Regions from separate parts of the Novosphingobium sp. TK46 genome, predicted to be linked through region 1. Evidence: riboswitches for the same ligand, from Rfam matches in the RefSeq annotation. Region 1 holds a riboswitch; each other region holds the start of a gene.

What was found. A riboswitch is a leader RNA that binds a small molecule or an ion and turns the genes downstream of it on or off. The one in region 1 is predicted to bind cobalamin.
Region 2: another riboswitch for cobalamin. It lies ahead of ACXJ1Z_RS17870 (ferredoxin-like domain-containing protein); the one in region 1 lies ahead of ACXJ1Z_RS04395 (HoxN/HupN/NixA family nickel/cobalt transporter).
Region 3: another riboswitch for cobalamin. It lies ahead of ACXJ1Z_RS14555 (TonB-dependent receptor plug domain-containing protein); the one in region 1 lies ahead of ACXJ1Z_RS04395 (HoxN/HupN/NixA family nickel/cobalt transporter).
Region 4: another riboswitch for cobalamin. It lies ahead of ACXJ1Z_RS11110 (TonB-dependent receptor); the one in region 1 lies ahead of ACXJ1Z_RS04395 (HoxN/HupN/NixA family nickel/cobalt transporter).

The regions. Positions count from the first base shown of each region.
Region 1 is NZ_CM143963.1:946,208-950,413, reverse strand. Features, by position in the region: gene cobN (cobaltochelatase subunit CobN) at 1-40, opposite strand, end outside; gene cobW (cobalamin biosynthesis protein CobW) at 40-1,089, opposite strand; cobalamin riboswitch at 1,295-1,536, opposite strand; cobalamin riboswitch at 1,672-1,915, shown strand; gene ACXJ1Z_RS04395 (HoxN/HupN/NixA family nickel/cobalt transporter) at 2,173-3,192, shown strand; gene ACXJ1Z_RS04390 (hypothetical protein) at 3,240-3,434, opposite strand; gene ACXJ1Z_RS04385 (MlaA family lipoprotein) at 3,726-4,206, shown strand, end outside.
Region 2 is NZ_CM143963.1:3,748,088-3,752,293, reverse strand. Features, by position in the region: gene ACXJ1Z_RS17880 (glycosyltransferase) at 1-82, shown strand, start outside; gene ACXJ1Z_RS17875 (multidrug effflux MFS transporter) at 393-1,619, shown strand; cobalamin riboswitch at 1,693-1,923, shown strand; gene ACXJ1Z_RS17870 (ferredoxin-like domain-containing protein) at 2,176-3,306, shown strand; gene ACXJ1Z_RS17865 (precorrin-8X methylmutase) at 3,306-3,935, shown strand; gene ACXJ1Z_RS17860 (precorrin-2 C(20)-methyltransferase) at 3,932-4,206, shown strand, end outside.
Region 3 is NZ_CM143963.1:3,025,939-3,030,144, reverse strand. Features, by position in the region: gene ACXJ1Z_RS14555 (TonB-dependent receptor plug domain-containing protein) at 1-1,515, opposite strand, end outside; cobalamin riboswitch at 1,620-1,818, opposite strand; gene ACXJ1Z_RS14550 (cell wall hydrolase) at 2,056-3,195, shown strand; gene ACXJ1Z_RS14545 (hypothetical protein) at 3,336-3,647, shown strand; gene mdh (malate dehydrogenase) at 3,846-4,206, shown strand, end outside.
Region 4 is NZ_CM143963.1:2,318,320-2,322,525, forward strand. Features, by position in the region: gene ACXJ1Z_RS11110 (TonB-dependent receptor) at 1-2,074, opposite strand, end outside; cobalamin riboswitch at 2,316-2,571, opposite strand; gene ACXJ1Z_RS11115 (TenA family protein) at 2,833-3,495, shown strand; gene ACXJ1Z_RS11120 (ankyrin repeat domain-containing protein) at 3,601-4,197, opposite strand; gene ACXJ1Z_RS11125 (catalase) at 4,197-4,206, opposite strand, start outside.

The sequences.
Region 1 (4,206 bases):
CGTTGGAGATCGTGCCGGGGGTGGCGGACAGCAGGTGCATCAGGCGGTGACGGCTCCGAGCAGGCCGGCAAGGCCCGCTTCGATCGCTTCGCGGTCGAGGCCCTTTTGCCCGATCACCACCAGCTGCGTGCGGCGTTGCTCGGCAGGCGCCCAGGCGCGGTCGTAGAAGTGCTGGATGCGCGGGCCGACCGCCTGCACCACCAGGCGGCTCGACTTGCCGGCGACGGCGACCATGCCCTTGATGCGCAGCACGTCGTGCCGCGCGATCAGCGTGCCCATCGTCGCGACCAGCGCGTCGAGGTCCGCCACTTCGGCGCCGGACAGGACGAAGCTGTCGAAGTCGTCGTGATCGTGGTCGTCGTCCAGTCCGTCGATATGCGAGGGACGCGAGTCAAGATCGTCCTCGGCGGCGGCGGTGATGCCCAGCAGGGCGGCGATATCGACGGCGCCGTGATCCGCGCGGACGATCTTGACGCCGGGGCGGATCTCGGCGGCGACTTGCGCTTCCACCCGGGCCAGCGCCGCTGCGTCGACCAGATCGGTCTTGTTGAGCACGACCATGTCGGCGCAGCCCAGCTGCTCTTCGAACAGTTCCTCGAGCGGGCTATCGTGATCGAGGTTTGGATCGGCGGCGCGGGCGGCGGCGAGCGCCACCTCGTCCGTGGCGAAACGACCGGCGGCGACCGCGTCTGCATCGATCAGCGCGATCACGCCGTCGACGGTGGAACGGGTGCGGATGTCCGGCCACTGGAACGCCTTGACCAGCGGCTTGGGCAGGGCGAGGCCCGAGGTCTCGATGATGATGTGCTCGGGCGGATTGGGCCGGTCGAGCAGCTTCATCATCGTCGGCAGGAAATCATCCGCGACGGTGCAGCAGATGCAGCCGTTGGCCAGTTCGACGATGTCGTCCTCGGGACAGGCGTCGTCGTTGCAGCCCCGGACCAGTTCGCCGTCGACGCCGACATCGCCGAATTCGTTGATGATCAGCGCCAGGCGACGGCCGCCCGCATGGGTCAGCAGGTGGCGGATCAGCGTGGTCTTTCCGGCTCCCAGGAAGCCGGTGATGACGGTGGTGGGTACTTTGCTCAAGACGATCATCCTTGCGCGCCGGCGACGTTGCGCGACACGGGGCAGGCCGAGCTTGCGCAGTGGCATGGCTCGACGGGCGGCACGCGCGGGCGGGCAGGCGCGAAAGCACCCGGCGCGACCATGCCGCTGCGGCCCCGGGCCGCGTTGCATGTCGTCGCTCAGACGGAAAGTTCATCCGTGCCTTGGCCAACCCCTGGACCACGGCAAGAGCGACCAGACGCCGGCAGGTCTCCTGGCTTGCGGGTCGTCACACGATGCACGCCTTCCCAGGCCTCGCATGTCGCAGCGTCCGGCCCAGTGGCTGCCTTTCCCGGTCTGGGGAAAGACGATGTGCATCGCGCTCGCCGCTTACAGTTGCAGGGACAGCCACGGAGTTGAGGAGCCCGGCCCCTCTCACCGCATTCCCGTTTAAGCCTCTTGCGAGGCACCGGCGCGATCTACGTCCCCACGATGGCAGGCCACCTTGGGGACAATCGGGCGATACCGGCACCGAGCCGCCGGGGCAAGGCGGGAGTTGCGCGCGTCGTCCCTTGCGCGGTCCCTTGCGCCCGCATAAGGATGAGTGGCCCGGTCGCGAAATCGGCAGGGCAAGATCGCGCCGGTGTCCCGAAAGGGGCTTAATAGGGAATGCGGTGCGGAAGGGTTTTCCTTTCAACTCCGCGGCTGTCCCTGCAACTGTAAGCGGTGAGCGCGATGCATACGCTGGCGGCCAAGACGGCACGCCGGCAGCCACTGGGCCGGACGCTGCGACATGCGAGGCCTGGGAAGGCCATGCATCAAGCCTTGACCCGTGAGCCAGGAGACCTGCCGGCGTCTGGTCGCTCTTGCCGTGGTCCAGGGGTTGGCCAAGGCACGGAAAATGACTCCGTCTGAGCGACGCAACGTGCGGCGGGGGCCGCACCGGCATCGGTGTGCCGGGCGCTGACTGGCGTCCGTTCGGTACGCACGATCCGGCCGTTCGCACGGAGGCCCCTTGCCAGGATCGCTGACGCCGACGGGGTTGGACAGGGATATGCAACAGGCGCAGGTAAGGCCGGTCGCGAGCGATGCGGGCCGGGCAGTCGCTTCGATATGGGCTTGGGCATGACGCCGGCGACCATGACCTTGCGCGGACGCGTCACCGTGCTGTTCGTGCTGCTGGTCGGCGCGAACCTGTTGGCGTGGGGCTGGGCGCTGAGCGCGTTCCACGGCAACACGCTGATGCTGGGCACTGCGCTGCTCGCCTGGAGCCTGGGGCTGCGTCATGCGGTGGACGCCGACCATATCGCCGCTATCGACAACGTCACGCGCAAGCTGATGCAGGATGGCCAGCGACCGATCACGGTGGGGCTGTGGTTCGCCATCGGTCACTCGGCGATCGTCCTGATCGCGGCGACCACCATCGCGCTGGCCGCTACCACCCTGACCGACTTCGAGGCGATCGGTGCGAAAGGGGGCGTGATCGCGACGATCGTGTCGGCGGGCTTCCTGTTCGCCATCGCCATCATGAACCTGGCGATCCTGCGCGGTCTGTGGACGCGTTTCCAGCATGTGCGGAAAGGAGGCTCGCACACGCAAGAGGATCTCGACATGCTGCTGGCGGGCGGCGGGGTGATCGCACGCGTGCTGCGACCGTTGTTCCGGCTGGTCCGTCGCAGCTGGCACATGGCGCCGCTGGGGTTCCTCTTCGGCCTGGGCTTCGACACCGCGACCGAAGTCGCGATTCTGGGTCTGTCCGGCGCGCATGCCGCCGATGGCGTATCATTGGGCACGGTCCTCGTGTTCCCGGCGCTGTTCGCGGTGGGGATGGCGCTGGTCGACACGATGGATGGCGTCATCATGCTGGGCGCGTACGAGTGGGCCTTCGTCAAGCCGATCCGCAAGCTGTACTACAACCTGACCATCACCGCGATTTCGGCGCTGGTGGCATTGGTGATCGGCTCGATCCAGACGGTGGCGTTGCTGGGTGAAAAGCTGGGCCTTACCGGCGGCGTATGGACCCAGGCAGGCGTGTTGTCGGCCCAGTTCAATACGCTGGGTTTCCTGATCATCGGCCTGTTCATCGCCTGCTGGCTGGTCAGCTACGTCGTGTACCGATGGAGCGGGCTGGACGGCGATGCATGACATAGGCCCGCCTTGGGTTTTCCCGCGTTGCAGGCAGGGCTTGCCCCCTATGGTGTCTGCGCATGCTCCAGGCGTGAAGCCGGCACGGTGTTTCGTGCGATCTGTTCGATGAAGTTCGCACGCGCCTCGTAGATCGCGGCAAGTTGCAGCTGGCCGTCGCGATCATGCCCGCTGATCGCCAATGCCGCGTTGGTACGGTGCCGTTCCGCCTGCTCCAGATACTGCTCGGACGATTGCGGCATTGTCTGGATCCCTGGAGCGAACCCGGCTGTGGCTCGACACCCTTTCGTCGGGATCAGGTGCCTTGCCCGCAATGGCACGGTTGAACCATGTCATTGGTATTTTTGCTTGATTGCACACGGGCCGCCGCTCAACGGCGCGGCGCGCAGGGTCGTCATCGCCGCTTGTCGAGAACCTCCATCGCATGGCGTCACCGATCGCGAATCTTCTGTCCTACAAAGTCGTAAACGGGCATGTCGCGATCTGCCGCAATTCGAGGGGAAGAAGCGCGGCCAACAGGATGATGGGCGCTGATGTTGATTTTGACGAGTGCGGTGCTGCTTGCGGTCGGACCGCTGGAGCCGCCGCAGACGACGCACGCTTGGGTCGGCGCCGCGAGCCTTGCATCGTCCGTACCGGCTTCTTCGTCGGAGCCGCTGGCCCAAGATCCGTCGCGCGTTCCCGCGCCACCGCCGACCATCGTGCTCCCGCCGCTGCCGACAGAGCCGAATGCCCCCTCGGTGCCGGTATCGCCGGTAGCGGTGCCGCCGGGCGAGAATACGCGGACAGGCGATATCGTCGTCGCCGGGCGCAAGGACACGCCGGGCGATCCCCTGCGAGCGGTAAACGCCGAAGCGTTCGCGATCACCCAGAAAGTCGACGACGCGGTGATGGGTCCTGCGGCACGGACATACAAGGAAACCGTTCCGCGTGTCGCGCGCAAGGGCATTCACAACTTCCTGTACAATCTTCGCGAGCCGATCGTATTCCTGAACTACATGCTTCAGCTCAAGC
Region 2 (4,206 bases), 1.0 Mb from region 1:
CTGCGAGGAACTCTATCGCGAAGTCTCTAGAACGATAACGACACCGGCTGTCACGACCGTGGAAATGGCGGACGTGCGGTAGGGGTCGCGAGATGCTTAAGGCGACGATTGATCCATCGTATCGGCCCCGCATTCCGCCACGAAACATGAGATGGTCCGCAAAGAGTATTGATATTCCACGCAAGAAGAAACTTTACGGTATGGTGAAGCGTCTATCCGCATGTCGGCTGCGCCGGCACCGTGCGCTTGATCGACTGGTGATCAGCATGGGGTGATCCGTGCCTGCAAGCGTCATGCTGTGCATGCTATGGCCGATCAGCCGGGCTCCGGACGGGAGCGCTGAGCCGGGTCGATTGCGCACTATGCCGAAGCGAACAATGAGTAGAACGACAATGAAGCCGCAACACGCCTCCTCGGGAATGTACCCGCGCGAGTTCATCATTTTCATAGCCGCATTGATGGCCGTGAACGCGCTGGGCGTGGACTTGATGTTGCCCGCCCTTGCTCAGATCGGTCGCGAGCTGGCAGTGACCGCGGCCAATCACCGGCAGTGGGTGGTGATGGTTTACATGCTTGGCTTCGGCACCGGCCAGCTTGTGTATGGCCCGCTCGCCGATCGTTTCGGACGACGTCCGGTGCTTATTGCCACGCTGATCGGATTTGTCGCAGCCAGCGTCTTTGCGGCAAGTTCGGCGACGTTCGAAGCGTTGCTGAGTGCGCGGTTGCTGCAGGGTCTGATGTCCGCGTCAACTCGGGTCCTGGCCGTCGCGATCGTACGCGATGGCTCGTCCGGGCGACAGATGGCGCGGACGATGTCGGTTGCGCAGATGATCTTCTTCCTCGTGCCGATCCTGGCGCCAACCCTGGGCCAGGCACTGCTTACGATCGGACCCTGGCGGTTCATCTTCTATGCGCTGGGCGGCTTTGCGGCCTTCGTACTCGCGTGGACGCTGCTGCGGTTGAAGGAGACTTTGCCGGATGCCGGGCGGGTTGCGATTTCGCTGGCGAACCTGCGATCGAGCTATCGACTTACGCTCACCAATCGATTCTCGATCGGCTATGCGATCGCCGCGTCGCTGACGTTCGGGGGCATCATCGCCTTCGTCTCATCGGCGCAGCAGATTTTCGTCGATGAATTCGGTGCCGGGGAGCGCTTTACGATCCTTTTCGCGATCTGTGCCGGGGCGATGGGCTTGGCGTCGTTCGCGAACAGTCAGCTGGTCGAGCGCCTCGGCACCCGGTGGATTTCGCAAGCCGCGGTACTTTGCCTCATCGCGCTTTCGATCATCCACGTCGGCATCATCGCGACCGGGTCCGAGACGTTGTTGAGCTATATGGTGCTGCAGGCCTCGAGCATGACCTGTATCGGCCTGTGCGGTTCGAATTTCGGGTCGATGGCGATGGAGCCGGTCGGGCATATCGCCGGGACGGCATCATCGGTGCAGGGGTTCATCACCAGCATCGGCGCCGTGCTGGTCGGGTTTGCGATCGGCCAGTCGTATTCCGGTACCACGCTGCCTCTCGCGGTCGGTTACCTGAGCATCGGCGTGGCGGTGCTGGTGATCATCTACTTCGTCGAAAAGGGCCGGCTGTTCCATCCCCTCGAAGCTCCGGCCTGAGCCTACGACAAGAGCCATTGGCTTGGCGCTCGGTTTGGTCTAGGCGCTTCGCCGAAGTGCGGGGCTAGCCCTGTGTTTTGTTGATCGCGCCGGTGCCCCCGCAAGGGGCTTAATCGGGAATGCGGTGAGGGGGCTTGCCTCCAACTCCGCGGCTGTCCCTGCAACTGTAAGCGGATAGCGCGATGCGCAAGCTCTCCACGTTGGAAGAGCAGCCACTGGACGAGGCGCGTGCGCTTTGTCTGGGAAGGCGCGCATCAAGCTGTGACCCGTGAGCCAGGAGACCTGCCGGCGCACCGGTCGCTCTTGCCTGATCCAGGGGATGGTCATGGCACGGTAACTCTCCGTCTGAGCGACGAAGCTGTGCGGCTGGGGCTGCATGGTCGCGCGGGTTTCGGGTGCCTTGGCATGCCCGCCCGTCGTCGCGCGCCGACCGGTTCTGCCGGCAAGCCCCCGCCATCGTCGCCGTAGGTGTGTGGAGGTTGCCGGTGTTCATGTCGTGCAGGGTTCCGCCAAGCGTGTCGCCTGCGTTTGCAGCCCACGGGCGGCGTAAAGCGCGGTGAGCGACTTTGCGATCAAGGGATGGTGCCCTGATGCCTGGCACCCGATGATGGCGGGCGATGGCCTGCTGGTCCGGATCAAACCGCCGCTTGGCGTGCTGACGCGCGAGCAGGTTCTGTCTGTGTGCGAGGCGGCGCAGGCACACGGCAGCGGCGCGATCGATCTGACCCGGCGCGCCAACCTGCAGCTTCGCGGCATCGGCGCGGAGGGCTGGGCCGCCATGATCGAACGACTGCTGGCCGGCGCACTGATAGATCGCGACCCGATCCGCGAGACCCGTCGCAACGTCATGGTCGCACCTGATTGGCGGGCAGGCGACGACACGCACCGCATCGCCAGCGAATTGCTCGGACGGCTCGATGAGCTACCCGACCTGCCGGGCAAGATGGGGTTCGTCATCGACGCCGGAGCAACCTGCACCCTGCGCGAAGAGCCGGGTGATTTTCGTATCGAGCGCGGGGAGGGCGGCCAACTTATTCTGAGAGCAGATGGTCGGGATCACGGCATTGTCATCGCGGAGGGGCAGGAAGTCGCTGCACTCTTTGCCCTGACGAGATGGTTCGTGGCGAGCGGCGGCGCGGCGGCGGGACGCATGGCAAGACACGATCCAGTGCTTCCCGCCTGGGCCACCGGAAACATCGCCCCATCGCGCCAGCGTCAGCCTATTGCGCCAGGCCATCACGAGCTGGGCAGTGCCTATGGTTTGGCCTTCGGACGTATCCAGGCCGATGAACTCGCAGCAGCTATCACACAATCGTCGGCAGTGGCGGTCCGCTTCACGCCTTGGCGCGTCGTTTTGTTGGAGGGTGTTTCGATCGGAGCCATAGCGGGTCTGTTGGACGATCCGCACGATCCGCTGCTCCATGTCGATGCCTGTCCCGGGGCACCAAGCTGTCCGCAAGCTACCGTGGTCACGCGGGATCTTGCGCGCCGTTTGGCCCCGCTCGTCGCAGGACGGCTGCACGTGTCGGGTTGCGGCAAGGGTTGCGCGCGGCCGGGGCCGGCGGACATCACCGTGACCGGTCGCGATGGACGTTACGACCTTGCCACCCAGGCGCGTGCCGGAGCGCCCCCCTCCCACACGGCACTCACCCAAGATGAAATCCTGCGCCAGTTCGGAGCTTCCTGATGCCGCATGTCTATGAAACCGATGGCGCCGCGATCTATCGCAAGTCCTTCGCCATGATCCGAGCCGAGGCCGAACTGGCTCGCTTCGACAAGGACGAGGAGCCTGTCGCGGTGCGGATGATCCACGCCGCCGGGATGGTGGAGCTTGGCCCCCATATCCGTTTCTCGCCGGGTTTTGGGGTGGCGGCGCGGACCGCATTGAACGCCGGGGCGCCGATACTGTGCGATGCGCGCATGGTGTCAGAGGGGATAACCCGCGGCCGGCTTCCCGCGGGCAATCCGATCGTATGCACGCTGCATGATATCCAGGTGCCGGACATGGCGCGTCGGATGAGCAACACCCGCTCGGCCGCCGCGCTGGAGTTATGGCGCCCGCATCTCGGCGGCGCGGTGGTGGCCATCGGCAATGCGCCGACCGCACTGTTCCATTTGCTCAACATGCTGGAGGATCCCGCTTGTCCTCGGCCGGCAGCGATCGTCGGCTGTCCGGTCGGCTTCGTCGGTGCGGTTGAATCGAAAGCCGCCTTGTGGGCGAAGCAACCGGTGCCTTGCTGCATCGTCGAGGGACGGCTTGGCGGCAGCGCCATCACCGTCGCCGCCATCAACGCGCTGGCGAGCCGCGCCGAATGAGCCTGGTCTCTCTTGCCCCTTCCGTGCCTTGCGGAACGATACACGGTGTTGGTCTGGGGCCCGGCGCGCCCGACCTGCTGAGCGTGCGGGCCGATCGGCTGGTTCGTGGCGCTCGCCACGTCGCCTACTTTCGCAAGGCTGGCCGGCCCGGACAAGCCCGTCGTATTGCGGAAGGCATGCTGCGTGCGGACGTGGTCGAGATCGCGATGGAGTATCCAGTCACGACCGAGATCCCGCTGACCGATCCGCGCTACAACGCGCAACTTTCGGC
Region 3 (4,206 bases), 1.7 Mb from region 1:
GCCGATCTTCGCGCCCAGCTCGAGTTCGAACCCGGTCGCCCGCGCGCGCCCGACGTTGATGTAATAGCCGAACGGCCGGGTGGCGCAGATCGCGCCGGAGCACGAGACGAAGCCGATCAGGTCGCGGCTGTCGCGGCGAAACCCGGTGAGCGCGAAATGCAGCGGCGCGTTGCGATCGCCGTACTCGATCCCGGCGTCGTAGCTGCGGCTTTTCTCCGGATCGAGCGTCGTCGTCGGATTGCTGTACTCGGAAAACAGCTGGTACAAGGTCGGCACCTTGAAGCCCTCGCCATACGAGGCTCGCACGCGCCACTGGTCGGCGATGGCGACGCTGCCGTTGGCGCCGAACGTCCACCGGTCGCCGAAGCGCGAATGATCGTCATACCGCACGCCGCCGGCGATGGTGAAGGCGTCGGTATAAAGTCCGAGCAGCGCATGGCCGCTGGACAGGTTGGCCTTTTGCCTGTCCGCGCCGCTGACGTCGATCCGCGACCACTCGTGATCGCCACCGAAATCCAGCCGCAGCGTGTCGGTGGCGCGATAGGCGCCGTTCAATTCCGCACGGCGGCTCTGCCCTTGCGTTTCCGACGTGGGATCACCGGAGAACGTGGGGTCGTAATACCGGCGGCGGGTGTCGGAAACCTGATACCCGGCGTTGAGGTCGAGCTTTTCCGAAGTCCAGGCAAGACCGGCGCGGCCGTTGATCTCGCGGGTCTTCTGATACTCCGGCGTATCGCCGAAGACGAAGTCCGGCGCGGGGTAGCCGTCGATGTCGAGTTTGCCCTGGGTGTAGCGGCCGACGAGGCTGGCGGTGAGACCCGGCGTCAGTTCGACATGCGCTCGGCCCCCAGCGCGATACTGACGAAAGCCGTCTTTCTCGGTTCCTGCCGCGGCCTGGCTGAAGCCATCGGTCCGCAGGTACCCACCGTTGAACGTGACGCCGTAGGTATCGTTGGATAGCCCCGCAGTGACTTGCCCGTCGAAACTGTCGCGCGCGCCATATTCGGCGGTGGCTTCGGCGCCGTTCATATCGCGCGAGGTGAGCGACAGCACGCCGCCGATGGCTTCCGAACCCCAAACCACCGAATTAGAGCCGCGCAGCAAATCGACGCGCGCGAGACCGCCAGTGGTCAGATTGCCGAAATCGTAGCCGCCGCCCGGCGCGGCGACATCGGCGACGCGGATGCCGTCGACCAGCACCAGCAACTGCTGTGAATTGGCGCCGCGCACGAACAGGCTGGTGGTCGAGCCGAGGCCACCGTTGCGCGCGATCGTGACGCCGGGCAGCCGCTCGAGGACGCGGGTGATGTCCGGCCCCTGGATCGAGGCGATTTCGGCCTGGTCGATCACGCTGACCGGCTGGCCCGCCTGATCGATCGGCAGGCGACTGCCGGTGGCAAGAACGGTGATGGTGTTGTCGGCGATGCGCAAGTCAGCCACGCTGATCTCCCCATCCTGCCCCCACGCCGGGGTTGCCATGGCCAGCGCCGACGTCAGCAAAAACAGATACTTCATGCGAAAACCTCCAACCTGAACGAAGTGCCGTCCATGGCGAGAGGCTTGCACGTGCCCTCATGCGACGCGCATTCCCAGCTGCGACCGGTACACCCGCCCGGCGCGGAACGACCGTCTATCGGGCAGGTCTCCTGGCTTTCCGGATCATCGCCCGCCCTCGCCTTCCCGGACGCCCGCGAGGGTTGGCCAGTGGCATGGTTGAGAACGGACTCCTCGGTCACAGTTGCGGGAGCAGCTTCGGCATCGCACCGAAATTCCCTCTTCGGTCCGGCTTCCCGGACAACCCCTGACGTGGCCGCGCCGTAGGCCCGGGATGCATTTCGTGCAAGGAGAAGCTGGTCGCGCAAGGAGAAGCTGGTTCGCTCATGTCCGCAAGGCGGCGCCTTTTCCATGCTCGCGCGACGACTCCTTAACCGCTTAAGGGTATTTGCCCAGAACGTGCCGCATCGGGACGCCGCCGGATCGTGTGCTGCACGGCGATCCGCGCGTGCGTAGCTGCGGGCTTCAGTGCCGCCCAGCAGGATCTTCGATACCCCGCGTATGCCCGTCATCCTCGCCGATCTTTGCCTGAACGAGCAGCGGCCGCGCGATTTCGCGGCGCGCATCGCGCATGGGTCCAGAGGATTGCGGCTGTCCCGCATGGCGCTGCTGGTCGCCGGAGCCATCGCCATCCCCGCCTTCGCCGCCGCGCCGGCCGACTGGTCCGCCTTCAGCATCGGCGATGCTTCGGGACAGGCCGCGACGGTCGAGCCGATGCCGTTCGAGCGGGCGGGCGACAGCTTCCCGGGTTCGGCGTTCTATTATCTGCAACTCGACGCTGCCGAGCCCGGGCTTGGCGAAGGGATCCACTCCGACGCAAAAGGCGCGCCAGGACTCGATGTGCTGTCACCCGCGATCGCCAAGCCGCTGTGGGTCGATAACAGCGGCGTCGATCGCACGCGCGCCGTCCAGTGCCTGACCGCGGCGATCTATTACGAAGCCGCGAGCGAGGCGGATGCCGGCCAGCGCGCCGTCGCGCAAGTCGTGCTCAACCGTGTCGCGCACCCCGCCTATCCCAAGACGGTGTGCGGCGTCGTCTATCAGGGGTCCGAACGATCCACCGGCTGCCAGTTCTCGTTCGCCTGCGACGGCTCGCTCGCGCGGCGGCCCAACCGGTTGTTCTGGGACCGGGCGGGCGACGTCGCCCGGCAGGCGCTGGCGGGCTATGTCTATGCGCCGGCCGGCTTGGCGACCCACTATCATACGGTCGCGGTGCACCCGTACTGGGCGCCGAGCCTGCATTACCTGCTGACGATCGGCGCGCATCGGTTCTACAGCTTCAACGGCCGGGCCGGGCAGCCTGCGACGTTCCGCTTCGCCTACCTGGGCGGCGAGCCCTTGGCCGCGCCCAACCGTCACGACGAGTCCGCCGTATCCGCAGCCGCCAGCGCGGCGCTTGATCCGCTGGCGATCCAGAAGGCGTACGACGAAGGTCTGCAACGCGCGCGGGCGCAAGGGCTGGTGGCCATGCCCGGCGGCCTGTCGACGGATGCACCGCCCGCCGCCGCGCCGGTCTATACCGGAGAGGTCAAGGCACGCGGCGGCGACACCTTGTATCAGGGTCACGCCCTCCCCAGCGGAGACGGGGTGCGCGAAGAGTACCGGAACAGCGGTCAATGGATCGCCAGCCCCACCAGTTGACCGCCAATACGATGAATTGTGTTCGCAACCGGACCGGCGGCATCCTGAACAACCATGAAACCATAGGATGTCAGCAAACAGTTAGGGACCGCGCGCGTAGAAGCGTTTTCGTCAATTGCGTTGCTTGAAGGGTCGAAATCATGACCATCCGTTTTGCCGGCGCCCATGTCGCCGGAGAATCCCCGATCGGCGCCTGGCGGTGCCACTCCGCCCCGATGTGCGCGGTCAACGACAACGATGTCGCCCGGCTCGACAACAAGACGCTGATCGCCGCGCTGCGCCACTTCGCCCGTCACGGCCTTGCCGCCGCGGAACATGCCGGCGCGCGGGCCCTGTCGGCCTTGCGCGAGCGGGATCGGGACAGCTGCCAGCACTGGCTGGCGGTGTGTCGCCAGCTCGATCGGCGCCTCGCCGATCGGATCAGCTCCAAACTCGGAAGCTTCGCCGCCTGAGTGCACCCGGCTTATCGCTATTGCGAACTGTTATCAACATGATGTAAGATCTTTGCCCTGTCGGGGCTCAAGAAGGTTGCATTCGCGCCATCGCGGGCTTAGGCACGCGCGGAACTCAACGGCTGGCTTGCCTTCGCGGGGCATCGCAGGCCGCCCATCCGTCCGTTGACCCCGCACCTGTGAAGGACTGACAGGCCCATGGCTCGCAAGAAGATCGCCCTCATCGGCGCCGGCAACATCGGCGGCACCCTGGCTCACCTCGCCGCGCAAAAGGAACTGGGCGACATCGTCCTGTTCGACATCGCCGACGGCGTTCCCCAGGGCAAGGCGCTCGACCTGTCGCAGTGCGGTCCGGTCGAAGGCTTCGACGCGCAGATCACCGGTTCGAGCGATTACGCTTCGATCGCCGGCGCCGACGTGGTGATCGTCACCGCCGGCGTGCCGCGCAAGCCCGGCATGAGCCGCGACGACCTGCTCGGCATCAACCTCAAGGTGATGAAGGCCGTGGGCGAAGGCATCAAGGCCAACGCCCCCGACGCATTCGTGATCTGCATCACCA
Region 4 (4,206 bases), 1.4 Mb from region 1:
AGGCCGAGATCGCATATCGTTCGTCGAACAGATTGAGCCCACGCAGATCGATCGCGACGTTCTTAGTCACGGCATAGGAGATCCCGGCATCGATCACGGTATAGCCCGGGATGCGGAAAGCGTTTGCCGTGTCGGTATACCGCCGACCCACATAGCGCAGCCCGGTTTGCGCGCGCAGCCCGCGATCGCCCTGCCACGTCAGCCACAGATTGCCCGCACGCTCGGGAACATCGAAGGGTGTGTTCCCGGATAGATCGACGTTGCCGCTCAGGAAGCTCTTGTACTCGGCGTCGAGTATCGTCCCGTTGGCCTCTATCCCGAAGCCGCCGGCGAGGAGAAGCGAAAGCGAGGCTTCGATGCCCTGGGACGCCTGCTTGCCGATCTGCTCGATCGGACCGTTCGTCACCCTTTGCGCCGCCAGCCCCTTTTTCACGATCCGGTAGGCGGCAAACGTCGCCGATCCGCGACCATCGAGAAAACTGGCCTTGATGCCGGCCTCGATCTGATCGCCTTTGGCATTCGTGAACAGGAACTGTGCCGCGTTCGTGGTAAAAGTGGTCAGCGTGCCGATCGGATCGACGCCGGTCGCGTATTGGCCATAGATCGAGATCGTGGGGCTCGGCTGATAGACCGCGCCGATGCGCCAGGTGAAATCGGTGAACTTCTTCTGCGCGACGCCACCCGGAAACGCGTTGGCCGTGCCCGAGATCACGCCATCGGTATAGACGAAGTTGCGGCGCTTCACGCAATCCTCTTCATAGCGAAACCCGGCGATCAGCGAGAGCCGGCTGTTCAGCTTGAGCCGGTCCTCACCGAAGATCGCCCATTCGCGGGTGCGCGTGCGGTAACGGGGGAGGGTCTGGTCTCGACTTGCGAGAAAGCCGGGATCGAAGTCGAAGGGATCGACCTCGTCCGTGTAAGTCGAGAAGTCGAAGTTGTGCGCGTAATCATGCTTGATGTAATTGGCATCGAAGCCGAGCACCAGGTCATTCGCCATCGCGCCGCTCAGCGGTGTCTTGATCGCGACCGTGCCCTGGTTGCCGACTTGTTGGCTGTCATGGATGATCCCGACGTTGTCTGCGCGATAGACGTTCCCCGGCGTCCCGCTGCCCAGACCGTTCCGGCAATCGCCGTCAGCCTCGATGAAGCAATACAGGTCCAGCGAGTACCACGTCCGCTTCGTATCCATGCGATACGTCGCGTTCGAAAAGGTGATCGCGTCGTTCGCGGACCATTCGATCGTCAGCGTCTCGCGGTCGTCGAGGTAGCGGATCGTGGCGTCCGATACCTCGTAGTTGCGGTGGCGAAGGCGGTCGTCGATGCGGCCTGCGACCAGCGGCGTACCCCAATACCGCATCGGTTCCTTGCGCGCGTAGTCCGCGCGTAGCGAGATCGACAATTCGTCGGTAGGCGTGAAGGCAAGCGCCGCGCCAAGCGCGAAGGACTTGCTGCGACCGCGATCCACATAGCCGTCGGACCGGCGATAACTTGCATCGATCCGGTAGCCAAGGACATCGCCGAGCGGTCCACCGGCACCGGCGGCGAGTTGCGCTGTGTTCTGGGATCCGTAGCTTGCCTGAAGGTCTATCACCTGCCGATCGGACGGTTTTTTGCTGATGACATTGATCGCACCGCCGAGTGCGCCTTGCCCGTAGAGCACCGAGGCCGGGCCGGTCAGAACCTCGATACGATCCACGTTCCACGGATCGCTCGGGAACGTGACGGTGCCGTTCAGGGGGAACTGGCGGACCCCATCGACCAGTTGCAGGACCGATCCCTGGCCCGCAAATCCCCGGGCCGCCAGTGCCGTGCCGCCGTCGCCCTGGTTCGAGGCGTTGGTTATGCCCGGCGCGCGCGATACCGCCTCGGCGACGGTAAGATCGCCGCGCATCCGAATTGCGTCGCCATCCACCGTCGACACGCTGGCTGGCATATCGAGCGGTGTCAGCCCGAGCCGGCTGCCGGTCTGGGTGGGTAGATTGAGCCCCAGACCTGCCTGACCGACGACGAGAATGTCCTCGGCTTCCGTCTGCTCCGACCCTGCTCGATCCTCTGCCACGGCAACGCCGGGCATGCCCGAAAGCGAAGTGGCCAGAACGAGTGTCTTCCATCCAGCGTGATTACGATAATTCCTGCACATGACGATTTACCCCCGGCGCCGAGCGACATCCGACGGGGGCCTCCGCACGATCTGCGGACGACGGTGTGCCGAACGGACGCGCAGACGCCCGGCGCAAACGCCGTTGCGGTCCCCGCCGCATCTTCGTCGCTCAGACGGAGTTCACCGTGCCGCGGCCATCCCCTGGGCCATAGGCAAGAGCGACCAGACGCCGGCAGGTCTCCTGGCTCGCGGGTCATCGCTTGATGCACGGCCTTCCCAGGCCTCGCTCGATTTAGCGTCCGACCCAGTGGCTGGCGGCGTGGCTTTCTGCCCACGCCACACATGTACATCGCGCTCGCCGCTTACAGTTGCAGGGACAGCCTCGGCTTCGGATGCCCGACATCGCTGTCGATCACCTTCACCGCGTTCCCTTTTAATCCTCTTTCGAGGAACCGGCGCGATCAGTATCCCGGCCGTTCATGGAACGAGCAGGACGGCCGCCCGATAGCTAGCGTCCGTCGTATCCGCAAGCCCGCAGTGTGTTGCCGGCCGGCGAACTCGGGACGGCTGCCGAACGAAAACGTGGACAGCAAAACAGACAGGGGGACACCGTATGTTGAAGCGCCTATTGCCGGTGCTCCTCGGCTGCCGGGCCGGGCTTCATCTCGTTCACGTCTGCAAGGAGGCTGTTCGCGACGGCGGTCCGGGCAACTTCAACCAAGGATCACTCAATGAGCTTTTGCGATGCGATGTGGGATGAGGTCGCTTCGATCCGGCGTGCTATCCTGGCGCAGCCGTTCCTGTCCGAACTCGCCGCAGGAACGCTGCCCGTCTCCAGCTTTCAGCACTATATCGTGCAAGATAGCCTGTACCTTTCAGAATACGCCCGCGTCCTCGCGATCGCTGCGGCTCGCGCGCCGACCGCGGCGGGCAGGCTCGAGTTTTCGGATGGCGCCAAAGTTGCCGTGCAGGTCGAGGAAGTCCTCCACCAGTCGTTCTTCGCGCGCTTCGAAGTGACTCCCGCAGTTGCGGGCATGACCGAACCCAGCCCGGTTTGCCTGGGCTATACCAGCTACCTTGCCAGCCTGGCGGCAACCCGCAGCTATGAGGAGCTGATCGCCGGCATCCTCCCATGCTTCTGGGTGTATTGGGAAGTGGGATGCCACATCAAGCCGATCGCGGTGCAAGCGAACACATACGACGCATGGATCGACACGTACGCCGACCCCGCGTTCGGCGAGGCGACAGGCAGAGTGCGTGCGCTGGTGGATGCGGCGGCGAGCACCGCGTCGCCCGGCACCGTTGCGGCGATGGCCAAGGCGTTCCGAACAGCCACCCGCTACGAATGGATGTTCTGGGATTCAGCCTATCACCAGATCGGATGGCCGATCTGATCCCGGCGCGATCGCAACGGTGATCCTCGCGCCTTGCGTTCGCGGCTACGCCGGTCGGCATACCGGCAGGCGCCGCGCCCGGCCGAGCGAAAACGGTGCTGCCCGTTACGGCGTATCCAACTTTCGGGCCACGGATTGATTGCCTTGCGCGTCCGCGACGCTGGCGGCGGAGCGGCCCGAGCTGTCCACGAGCGCCTTGTCGGCGCCGGCTTCGATAAGCATGTCGATCTGCGCAGCGCGGCCGAACAGCGACGCCATCATGAGTGCCGTCTGCCCAGCTTTGTTGCGTGCGTTGACGTCGCACTTTTCTTTAAGCAGGCGCGCGGCAATCCGGTCGTCACCCTTGAATGCGACGCCCATCTGCGCGGTGTTGCCCTGGTTGAGGTCCGGCTTGCAGGCGTCCGCGCCAGCCTTGATCAACGCTTCGACGGCACCCCCCTGACCGTCGTAGGCGGCCAGGATCAGCGGTGTGAAGCCGCGCGAATCGTACCCGTTCACGTCGGCGCCATTGCGCACCAGCACGGGGATCAGGTCCGCCCGGCCCAGCTTGGCCGCTTCGAACAGCAACTCCTGCCGCCGCGCGGGCGAGGGCAGGGTTGCCGCCTGTTGAGAGCGAGCCTGTCCGGTCGGCGCCTTCTCCGTAGCCCCGGTGGCTGGAGCCGGGGCAGTGGCGAGGGCGGTCGCGATAAGCAGGGCAAACATCACTGCTTG